DNA from 3 places in the Streptomyces sp. NPDC020192 genome. Region 1 is predicted to be linked to each of the others. Evidence: riboswitches for the same ligand, from Rfam matches in the RefSeq annotation. Region 1 holds a riboswitch; each other region holds the start of a gene.
The links. Region 1 has a riboswitch for cyclic di-AMP ahead of ACH47Z_RS27590 (transglycosylase family protein). Riboswitches for the same ligand answer to the same signal wherever they lie in the genome.
Positions count from the first base shown of each region.

Region 2: it holds a riboswitch for cyclic di-AMP, as region 1 does, so the genes downstream of both, ACH47Z_RS25295 (transglycosylase SLT domain-containing protein) here and ACH47Z_RS27590 (transglycosylase family protein) in region 1, are expected to answer to the same signal.
Region 3: it holds a riboswitch for cyclic di-AMP, as region 1 does, so the genes downstream of both, ACH47Z_RS34720 (M23 family metallopeptidase) here and ACH47Z_RS27590 (transglycosylase family protein) in region 1, are expected to answer to the same signal.

Region 1 covers NZ_JBIRXG010000015.1:145,652-148,917, reverse strand. Annotated here, with positions in the region: gene eno (phosphopyruvate hydratase) at 1-530, opposite strand, end outside; gene ACH47Z_RS27590 (transglycosylase family protein) at 879-1,568, opposite strand; cyclic di-AMP (ydaO/yuaA leader) riboswitch at 1,573-1,741, opposite strand; gene ACH47Z_RS27585 (transglycosylase family protein) at 1,924-3,033, opposite strand; gene ACH47Z_RS27580 (cytochrome P450) at 3,214-3,266, opposite strand, start outside.
Region 2 covers NZ_JBIRXG010000013.1:174,531-177,796, forward strand. Annotated here, with positions in the region: partial or broken gene ACH47Z_RS25280 (carboxymuconolactone decarboxylase family protein) at 1-33, shown strand, start outside; gene ACH47Z_RS25285 (hypothetical protein) at 49-225, shown strand; gene ACH47Z_RS25290 (HAD family hydrolase) at 291-1,172, shown strand; gene ACH47Z_RS25295 (transglycosylase SLT domain-containing protein) at 1,157-1,648, opposite strand; cyclic di-AMP (ydaO/yuaA leader) riboswitch at 1,654-1,828, opposite strand; gene ACH47Z_RS25300 (polyprenyl synthetase family protein) at 2,425-3,266, shown strand, end outside.
Region 3 covers NZ_JBIRXG010000023.1:22,754-26,019, reverse strand. Annotated here, with positions in the region: gene ACH47Z_RS34730 (M16 family metallopeptidase) at 1-246, shown strand, start outside; gene ACH47Z_RS34725 (M16 family metallopeptidase) at 243-1,631, shown strand; cyclic di-AMP (ydaO/yuaA leader) riboswitch at 1,852-2,009, shown strand; gene ACH47Z_RS34720 (M23 family metallopeptidase) at 2,022-2,765, shown strand; gene ACH47Z_RS34715 (GntR family transcriptional regulator) at 2,963-3,266, shown strand, end outside.

The DNA of each region.
Region 1 (3,266 bases):
AAGGACTCCGCGCCGATCGGGGCGATCATGAACTCCTGGATGTCCACGTTGGAGTCGGCGTGCGAGCCGCCGTTCAGGATGTTCATCATCGGCACCGGCAGCAGGTGCGCGTTCGGGCCGCCCAGGTAGCGGAAGAGGGGGAGGTCGCTGGCCTCGGAGGCGGCGTGGGCGACGGCGAGGGAGACGCCGAGGATGGCGTTGGCGCCGAGGGAGCCCTTGTTGTCGGTGGCGTCCAGGTCGAACATGGCCTGGTCGATCAGGCGCTGCTCGGTGGCGTCGTAGCCGACCAGCTCCGGGCCGATCTGCTCGATGACGGCGAGGACGGCCTTCTCGACACCCTTGCCCTGGTAGCGGTTCGGGTCACCGTCGCGGAGCTCGATGGCCTCGAAGGCGCCCGTCGAGGCGCCGGACGGAACGGCGGCACGACCCGTGCTGCCGTCGTCGAGGCCGACCTCGACCTCGACCGTGGGGTTGCCTCGGGAGTCCAGGATTTCCCGGGCTACGACGACGTCGATGGACGGCACGAGCATCTCCTTCTTGGGATGTGACGCTGGAAGTGCGGGGCGTGTGCCTTGCGGCGGTGCCTTGCGACTAGAGCCTAACCGTCCCAGGGGCGTCGGCCACCGACCGACCGTCCCGTGGACGACGAGGACACGCAGACGGTACCCATTGTTCACCCCCGGAACAAAGGGGGCTGCCGGTGAGGCCCGGCTGAAGAGTGGGGAAACGGCGCGGGAAACGAAAGACCCCGCCCCGGCGCGTACGGGGGAAGAACGCGCCGGGGCGGGGAGCCCGTGGGGACGGGGGATTCCCTCACGGGGGCTTCGGTGTGGGGGGAGGGGGTGTGAGGGCGCTGTGCGTCCGGCCGGAGCCGGAGGTCACTTCAGGTGCAGCTGCTGACCCGGGTAGATGAGGTTCGCGTCCTCGACGATGTCCTTGTTCAGCTGGAACAGCTTCTGCCAGCCGCCGGCGACGTGGTGCTTCTCGGCGATGGAGCTGAGGGAGTCACCCTTGACGACCTTGTACTCGCCGTCGCCCTTCTTGACCTTCTTGCCGGTCGGCGTGGTGACGGTCTTGCTCGCCGACGGGGCCGTACGCGTGGTGGAGCGGGTGGCGGCCTGCTGGTCGGTGGAGCGGGTGCTCGTGCTCGGCGTGGTGGCCTTCGGCGAGGTGGCCGGGGCCGAGCCGTTGTAGGCGGCGCCGGAGAGGCCCGTGCCGCAGACCGGCCAGGCACCCTTGCCCTGGCCCGCGAGGACCTTCTCGGCGATGGTGATCTGCTGCGTCTTGGTGGCGAGGTCGGCGCGCGCGGCGTAGGCGGTGCCGCCGTACGCGGCCCAGGTGGAGTTGGTGAACTGCAGGCCGCCGTAGAAGCCGTTGCCGGTGTTGATGGACCAGTTGCCGCCCGACTCGCACTGGGCGACCGTGTCCCACTCGGAGGCGGTGGCGGCGGAGGCGTTGCCGGCCGCCATCAGCGGGGCGGCGACGGCGGCGCCGGTGACACCGGCGAGCGTGATGGCGCGGATGGCCTTGGACGGGCGACGGTGCTTGCCCTTGCCGGAGAACAGCATGGATCGATCCCCTCACCGACGCCTGCGAGGTGAGCTGTCGGGTTCGGGCCGGTTGAGTTGCCCGGCCACCCCTCCACTGGGAGGCGTGGCTTCACCCCAAGCCGCTCCGGCTCAACTTCCCGGCGCGGCGCTTACCTTGGGTCCCCCGCTCCTGCCTGCGGCGCATGACGCGACGACTGTTCCCGGGCAACCGCTGGCAGGATTCGGCGTTGCGACTGCCGGGGCTCGTGGTGACGAGCGGTCCTGACCGTAGACACGCGATCGGCGGAATTTCAAAGACGATCAGGGCTTCTGAGACTCATCCCACACTTTCACCAAACCGGACATTCGGCATGAAGTGGGGCGTCAACTCCGCCTATTCGCCGCCCTTTTCGTCACCGACTTTCAGGGTCTGACCGGCGGCGATGTGGTTCGGGTCGGCGCCGACGAGCCCCTTGTTGTCGTCGTACAGCGCGTGCCATCCGCCATGGACGCCAAGGGAGTCGGCGATGGAGGCGAGCGTGTCACCCTCACGGACGGTGTAGGTGTCCGGCTGTCGGTCCGCATGCCGGCCGACGGACGCGACGCTCTGACCGTTTGTCACGCTTTCGTCCGCACTGCCACCGCGGTGACGTCCGCCACTACTGAGGGCTCCGGTGTCGACGAGGCTCCAAGAACCGACGCCCTGCTGGGAATTGTCCGATTCGTCGATCCCGGGGGTGATCGTGGGAGAGCTGTCGCCCCCCCGCGAGTTCCCGTTGCCGGAGGAGCCGGTGGACCCGGCCGACCCGGTGGAGCCCGAGGCGCCGGACGCACCCGCCTTGTCGGACTTGTCGGACTTGGGGGAACCGCTCGCGGTGGAGCCGTCGGCCGCGCCCGGCGTCTCGCCGGCACCCTTGCCCTGCTCCGGGGCGGGTGAGGCGCTGGAACCGGAGGAAGAGTCCGCGCCCGAGCCGGACTTCGAGCCGGAGTGGGACCCCGCGCCGGTACCAGAAGAGGACGAGTCCGACAGACCGGACGAGTCGGAGCTGCCGGCCGATCCGGAGTCACTCCCCGAACCCTTGCCGCTCCCGGAACCCCCGACACCCGTGTCGACGTCGACCGAACCCGAGTGAGGGGTCAGCCCGGCGGTCAGCGCGCACATCGTCCACGGCTTGGTGCCCTGGTCGGCGAGGATCTTCTCGGCGACGGCGATCTGCTGCGAGCGGCTGGCCTGGTCGGCGCTCACGGCGTACTGCGCGCCGCCGTACTTGTCCCAGTCGTCCTGCGATATCTGCAGGCCGCCGTAGTACCCGTTGCCGGTGTCCGCGCTCCAGGAACCGCCGCTCTCGCACTCGGCGACCTTGTCCCACGTGGTGCCGTCGGCGGCGCTCGCGCTCGCGGCCCCGAGCAGCGGGATGGCGATGGCGGAGCCGGTCACTCCGGCCGCGACGAGGAGAGCCGGAGCCTGGCGGGGGCGACGGTGACGACCGTTCCCGGTGAGCATGCGGAAGCCTTTCGTGCGACAGCAGGACCGGCGCGGCGAGTGGTGCCTGTCGCCACGCTGATGGGTGAACGTATCGGCAGACGATCACTTGTCACAAGTTAATGCCGCGCAGATCACGTGAAGATCACAGAGTTGAACGTCTGTCATCTTTCCCTGGACGCGGTGTGTTGAGGAGTGTGTTCAGGCCGTCGGGGTGAACTCCACCGGCAGGGTGCGCAGTCCCCGCATGATGA
Region 2 (3,266 bases), on a different contig from region 1:
CCCCTCTTCACCGACGCCGAGCGCGCCGCGCTGCGGCTGGCCGAGCGGATGACCCGGCTCGCCGACCGCTCCGAGGAACCGGTGCCGGACGAGCTGTGGGACGACGTCGCCGGCCACTACGACGAGAAGCAGATCTCCGCACTGCTCCTGAGCATCTCGCTCGTCAACCTCTTCAACCGGGTCAACACCGCCACCAGGAAGCCGGCGGGCACCACTTGGGGCTGATGAGCACGTAAGTACGCGGCACGACAAGATGAGTCGGACCGGCGTCCCGTCCGTATTCTCTGATCATGGCAGCCTCCCCCGCATATGCACTGATCGCCACTGACCTGGACGGAACGCTGCTGCGCGGCGACGACACGGTCTCCGGCCGGTCGCTCGCCGCGCTTGCGCGGGTGGCGCGGGCCGGTGTACGGCACCTGGTGGTGACGGGCCGTCCGGCCCCGCGGGTACGGCCGCTGCTCGCGCACCTCGGCTGCACGGGGCTCGCGGTGTGCGGGCAGGGCGCGCAGGTCTACGACGCCGGAAGCGGGCGTTTGCTGTGGTCGGTCCGGCTGGACCGGGAGCTGGCCGAGGAGGCGCTCGGCAAGATCGAGGCCGAGGTGGGACAGGTCTTCGCGGCCGTCGACCAGGACGGCGTCGACGGGCGCACACTCATCGAGCCCGGCTACCGGATGCCGCACCCGACCCTACCCGCGGTGCGGGTCGGCCGGCGCGACGACCTGTGGCGCGAGCCCATCAGCAAGGTGCTGCTGCGCCATGCGGACCTGTCCGACGACGAGTTGGCGGCCGTCGCGCGCGCGGTGGTGGGTTCGCTGGCGACGGTCACCATGTCGGGGCCGGGAACCGTGGAGCTCCAGCCCGCCGGGGTGACCAAGGCGACCGGGCTGGCGCTGGCCGCCGACCGGCTGGGGATCACGGCCGAACAGGCCCTGGCGTTCGGGGACATGCCCAACGACATCCCGATGTTCGACTGGGCCGGGCGCGGGGTGGCGATGGCGAACGCGCATCCCGAACTCATGGCGGTGGCCGACGAGGTCACCTTGTCGAACGAGGACGACGGCATCGCCGTCGTCCTCGAAAGACTCTTCCCGGACTCTCCGACCGACCGGCCGGCGCTTCAGCACGCGCCGGTCACGTACGGGTCGGGCGACGGTCAGTACGCGCTGTAGACGTTGTCGATCGAGCCGTAGCGCGCGGCGGCGTAGTTGCAGGCCGCGGTGATGTTCGCGACCGGGTCGTAGATGTTGAACGCGGTGCCGGCCACGTGGTACGCGTTGAAGGTCGGGGCGATGACCTGGAGCAGGCCCTTGGACGGGATGCCGGCGGCGGCGTTGGAGTCCCAGTTGTTGATGGCCCACGGGTTGCCCGAGGACTCCCGGATGATGTTGCGGTAGATGCTGTTGTACGAGCCCGGGATGCCCTTCTTCGCCATGATCGCGAGCGACTCGCGGATCCAGCCGTCGAGGTTGTTCGGGTACCCGGCGAGGGTGGTGGAGGCCTTGGTGGCCTTCGTGGTCGTGGCGGCGGAGGCGCTGGTGGCGCCGACGAGCGGCAGAGCGAGGACGGCGGCACCGGTGCCGACGACGGCGAGGGTGCGCACGAGGCGGCTGGTCCGGGTGCGACGGTGCTGAGCGGCAGCAGGCATGGGGATGTTCCTCTCCGTCGCCTGCGAGGTGAGCTGTCGGGTTCGGGCGGGGAGGTGCCCGGCCGTGCCTTGGGGAAGGCACGGCTTCACCCCAAGCCGTTCCGGTGCGACGTGTGCCGTCCGGTCCGGCGACTTACCTGGGTCCCCCGCTCCTGCCGTACGAAATGGTTCGTGGATGGTTATGCGGGCGGCGGCAGGATTCGGCGTCCGCCCGACGGCCCGGAACGTATGCGAGAGCACATGTCGGGAACAAGTAGCAGATTCACACAACGCCCCATTTGACCTTGGTCTGCGCCCTATGTGGCACTTGATCCTTTGCTGTTGCCAACCCTCAACTCGCCGACAGGGCAAGAGGGGAGGGGTGTTCGGCGGCCAGGGGTGTGGGGATCAAGGACGTGACCCAACTCACGAAATAGCAAATCGCTCCAAAACGGGCATCAGGGATTTGGGGGTTTGCTCATGGGGTGGCGACGACCGGCGGGGGAGGGGCGGCCGGCGGGTGATCTCGGGGATGGTCTCGGGGGGGTGGGGTGGAGGTGTTACTCCGCTCGCCCCCTGGTTCGCGACAAAGTGGCTGACTTCCTGTTAAGTCGATAAATATCCGTTCTTACTGTCCGATCTCACGCATAGCGGTCATGATCCAATACCGCCCGGGCTGGACCGGTGGGCGCTATCGGTGATCGAAACAGGACCGGATACGCTGACTCGAGTGATGGCAGCGACCTATCGACAAACCGTGTAATCGCCAGCAGACACCAGCAGACAGGAGACCCCTCGTGACCGTCGTCGGGCCGTTCGGGCTGAGCGTGCGGGACCAGGCTCTCGAAGCCGATGTCCAGGCCGGATTGGCGGCTGTCGAGGAAGGCTTGCTCGAGGCCACCAAGAGCGAGGTTCCGTTCATCACGGAGGCCGCGCAGCACCTCGTGCGGGCCGGTGGGAAGCGGTTCCGGCCGCTGCTCGTGATGCTCGCGGCGCAGTTCGGCGACCCCTACGCGCCGGGCGTGGTGCCGTCGGCCGTCGTCGTGGAGCTGACCCACCTCGCGACGCTGTACCACGACGACGTCATGGACGAGGCGGCCGTGCGGCGCGGCGTGGACAGCGCCAACACCCGCTGGGGCAACTCCGTCGCGGTCCTCACCGGCGACTTCCTCTTCGCGCGCGCCTCCCAGATCCTCGCCGACCTCGGGCCCGAGGCGGTCCGGGTGCAGGCCCTCGCGTTCGAGCGGCTGGTCACGGGCCAGATCCTGGAGACCGCGGGCCCCTCCGACGGCCGTGACCCGGTCGAGCACTACCTGGACGTGCTCGGCGGCAAGACGGGCTCGCTGGTGGCGGTGTCGTGCCGGTTCGGCGCGATGATGTCCGGCGCCGACGAGACGGTCGTCGACGTGCTCACCCAGTACGGCGAGCGGCTCGGGGTCGCCTTCCAGCTCGCCGACGACGTCCTGGACATCGCCTCCGACTCGCACGAGTCCGGCAAGACCCCGGGCACCGACCTGCGCGAGGGCATCCCGACCCTCCCCGTGCTCCGGCTGCGCGAGCGCGCGGCCCGGCTGGGGCTGCCCGAGGACCTCGCGTTGTGCGAGCTGCTGGACTCCGACCTCAGCGACGACGCGCGGCA
Region 3 (3,266 bases), on a different contig from region 1:
TTCGCCGTCCTGTTCGGCGACCCGCAGCTCGCCCTGACCGCCGTCAAGCGCGTCCTGGAGATCACCCCGAAGGAGGTCCAGGAGGTCGCCAAGGCCCGCCTGCGCCCCGACAACCGCGCGGTCCTGGTCTACGAGCCGCTGTCCGCCGAGTCCGCCGAGCACACCGAGGAGGCGGGGCGCGGCGAGGACCCGGAGCGGGAAGCGACCGTAGAGGCCGGTAACGAGAACGAGGAGACGGCCAAGTGACCGAGCTCGCCACCATGGACTTCCACCCCCAGCCGCAGCCCGGCGAGGCCAGGCCGTGGGCGTTCCCGGCCCCCGAGCGCGCCACGCTCGACAACGGCCTGACCGTGCTGCGCTGCCACCGCCCCGGCCAGCAGATCGTCGCCGTCGAGGTGCTGCTGGACGCCCCCCTGGACGCCGAGCCGGCCGGCCTGGACGGCGTCGGCACGATCATGGCGCGGGCCTTCTCCGAGGGCACCGACAAGCACTCCGCCGAGGAGTTCGCCGCCGAGCTGGAGCGCGCGGGCGCCACGCTGGACTCGCATGCCGACCACCCCGGTGTCCGGCTCAGCCTGGAGGTGCCCGCCTCCCGGCTGGCCAAGGGCCTGGGCCTGCTCGCCGACGCCCTGCGCGCGCCCGCGTTCGCCGAGAGCGAGGTCGAGCGGCTGGTCCGCAACCGCCTGGACGAGATCCCGCACGAGCTGGCCAACCCCTCCCGGCGGGCCGCCAAGGAGCTCTCCAAGGAGCTGTTCCCGGCGACCTCGCGCATGTCGCGCCCGCGCCAGGGCACCGAGGAGACCGTCGAGAAGATCGACGCCGCCGCCGTACGCGCCTTCTACGACCGCTACGTCCGCCCCGCCACGGCCACCGCGGTCGTGGTCGGCGACCTCACCGGGATCGACCTGGACGCGCTGCTCGGCGAGACCCTGGGCGCCTGGACCGGCAGCCAGGGCGAGCCCCGGCCGGTGCCCGCGGTGAGCGCCGACGACACCGGGCGCGTGGTCATCGTGGACCGGCCCGGCGCCGTCCAGACGCAGCTGCTCATCGGCCGCGTCGGCCCCGACCGGCACGACCGCGTGTGGCCCGCCCAGGTGCTCGGCACCTACTGCCTCGGCGGCACCCTCACCTCCCGCCTGGACCGCGTCCTGCGCGAGGAGAAGGGCTACACCTACGGTGTGCGGTCCTTCGGGCAGGTCCTCCGGTCCGCCCCGGACGGCACGGGTGTGTCGATGCTCGCCATCAGCGGTTCCGTGGACACGCCCAACACCGGTCCCGCGCTGGACGACCTGTGGAAGGTGCTGCGCACCCTCGCGGCGGACGGCCTGACCGACGCCGAGCGGGACGTGGCCGTGCAGAACCTCGTCGGGGTGGCGCCGCTGAAGTACGAGACGGCGGCGGCCGTCGCGAGCACGCTGGCCGACCAGGTCGAGCAGCACCTGCCCGACGACTTCCAGGCGACGCTGTACCAGCAGCTGGCCGCGACGGGCACGGTGGAGGCCACGGCCGCCGTCGTGAACGCCTTCCCGGTGGACCGCATGGTGACCGTCCTCGTCGGTGACGCCGCCCAGATCAAGGCGCCGGTGGAGGCGCTCGGCATCGGCGACGTCACCGTGGTGGCGGCCGACTGACGCACGCACGCGTGGGGCCCTGACGACCGACAGGCCGTCAGGGCCCCTGCTGTTCCGCTCTCTTCCTCATGTCTTCCCCAGATGCCCGATTTGGGGCGGAGGTTGCCTGTCTGCCCTGTGGGATGCGCTACAAAAACCCGGATCCGTTTGGGGATTGCCGAGGCGCCCGCCTAGCGTCGTCCGGGCTGTTCGTCGGGCAGTGCGCCGCACCCGCGGCACCGGACAGCCATCGCCGAGTCCCCGTACGGCGCGAGCCAGGGGAGCCGGGGACCCACGTCCCTGGGGTGAATCGGACGCCACGCGTGCGCGTGGGGCCCGTAGGAGACCTTCCTGCTCCGAACCCGTCAGCTAACCCGGTAGGCGAGAGGGAAGGAAAGGACCAGCCACTTCATGGCGTTCATGTGCGCCACCGGGAAGCATCGCAAGCCCGGCCGGGTCAAGCGCACCACCGCTCAGGCGGCCGGTGTCGCGGCCCTGACCACCACCGGTGTCATCGGCACCCTCGCGGCCTCCCCGGCCCTCGCCGCCGAGAACGCCGCGGAGCAGACCGGCCTCACTCCGGTCCTCACCGTGAGCGACGACGTGGCCGAGCACATCAGCGCGCAGGCCGCCGCCCAGCAGCGGGCCGCCGAGCAGAAGGCGGCCGAGCAGGCCGCCGCCAAGCGGGCCCAGGAGATCCGCGCGGCCAAGGCGCGCGCCGCCCGCGAGGCCGAGCGCGAGCGGCTGAACCGTTTCGTCGCCCCGATCACGGACTCGTACGTCTCCACGGGCTACAAGGCCAGCAGCTCCCTGTGGTCCTCCGGCTCCCACACCGGCATCGACTTCCACGCGGCCAGCGGCACGCCCGTCCACGCGGTCGGCTCCGGCACCGTCGTCTCCACCGGCTGGGGCGGCGCGTACGGCAACCAGATCGTGATCCGGATGGCCGACGGCATGTACACCCAGTACGGCCATCTGTCGTCGCTCGGGGTCACGGTGGGCCAGCAGGTCACCCCGGGCCAGCAGATCGGCCTGTCCGGCGCGACCGGCAACGTCACCGGGCCGCACCTCCACTTCGAGGCCCGTACGACCCCCGACTACGGCTCGGACGTCGACCCCGTCGCCTATCTCCGCAAGCACGGCGTGACCGTCTGACGCACCCGCGCACGGCATCCGCGGCCCCGGCTCACCGAGCCGGGGCTTTCGCCGTTTTTCACGCTGTCCGCCGGATGTCTGTCCAAAAAACTTCCATGGATTCCGGCCCGCCGTCGGAAATTCCGGCTCATTGGAATAGAGTCACGGAACACACGTCCATCGTCGACGTTTCACGGGGATTAAGGCGGAGGTCGGTCATGCGTATTCCGGCGCACTCGGTATGCACGGCGATCCGGGACGACATCGTCGCCGGTGTCTACGAGCGTGGCGGCCGGCTGACCGAGGAAGTCCTGGCCCGTCGCTACGGCGTCTCGCGCGTCCCCGTCCGCGAGGCCCTGCGCACCCTGGAGGCGGAGGGCTTCGTGGTGACGCGCCGGCATGCGGGCGCGTGCGTGGCCGAGCCGACCGAGCAGGAGGCCGCCGACCTGCTGGAGATGCGCATGCTCCTGGAGCCGCTCGGGGCCGCCCGGGCCGCACAGCGGCGCACGGAGGCGCATCTGA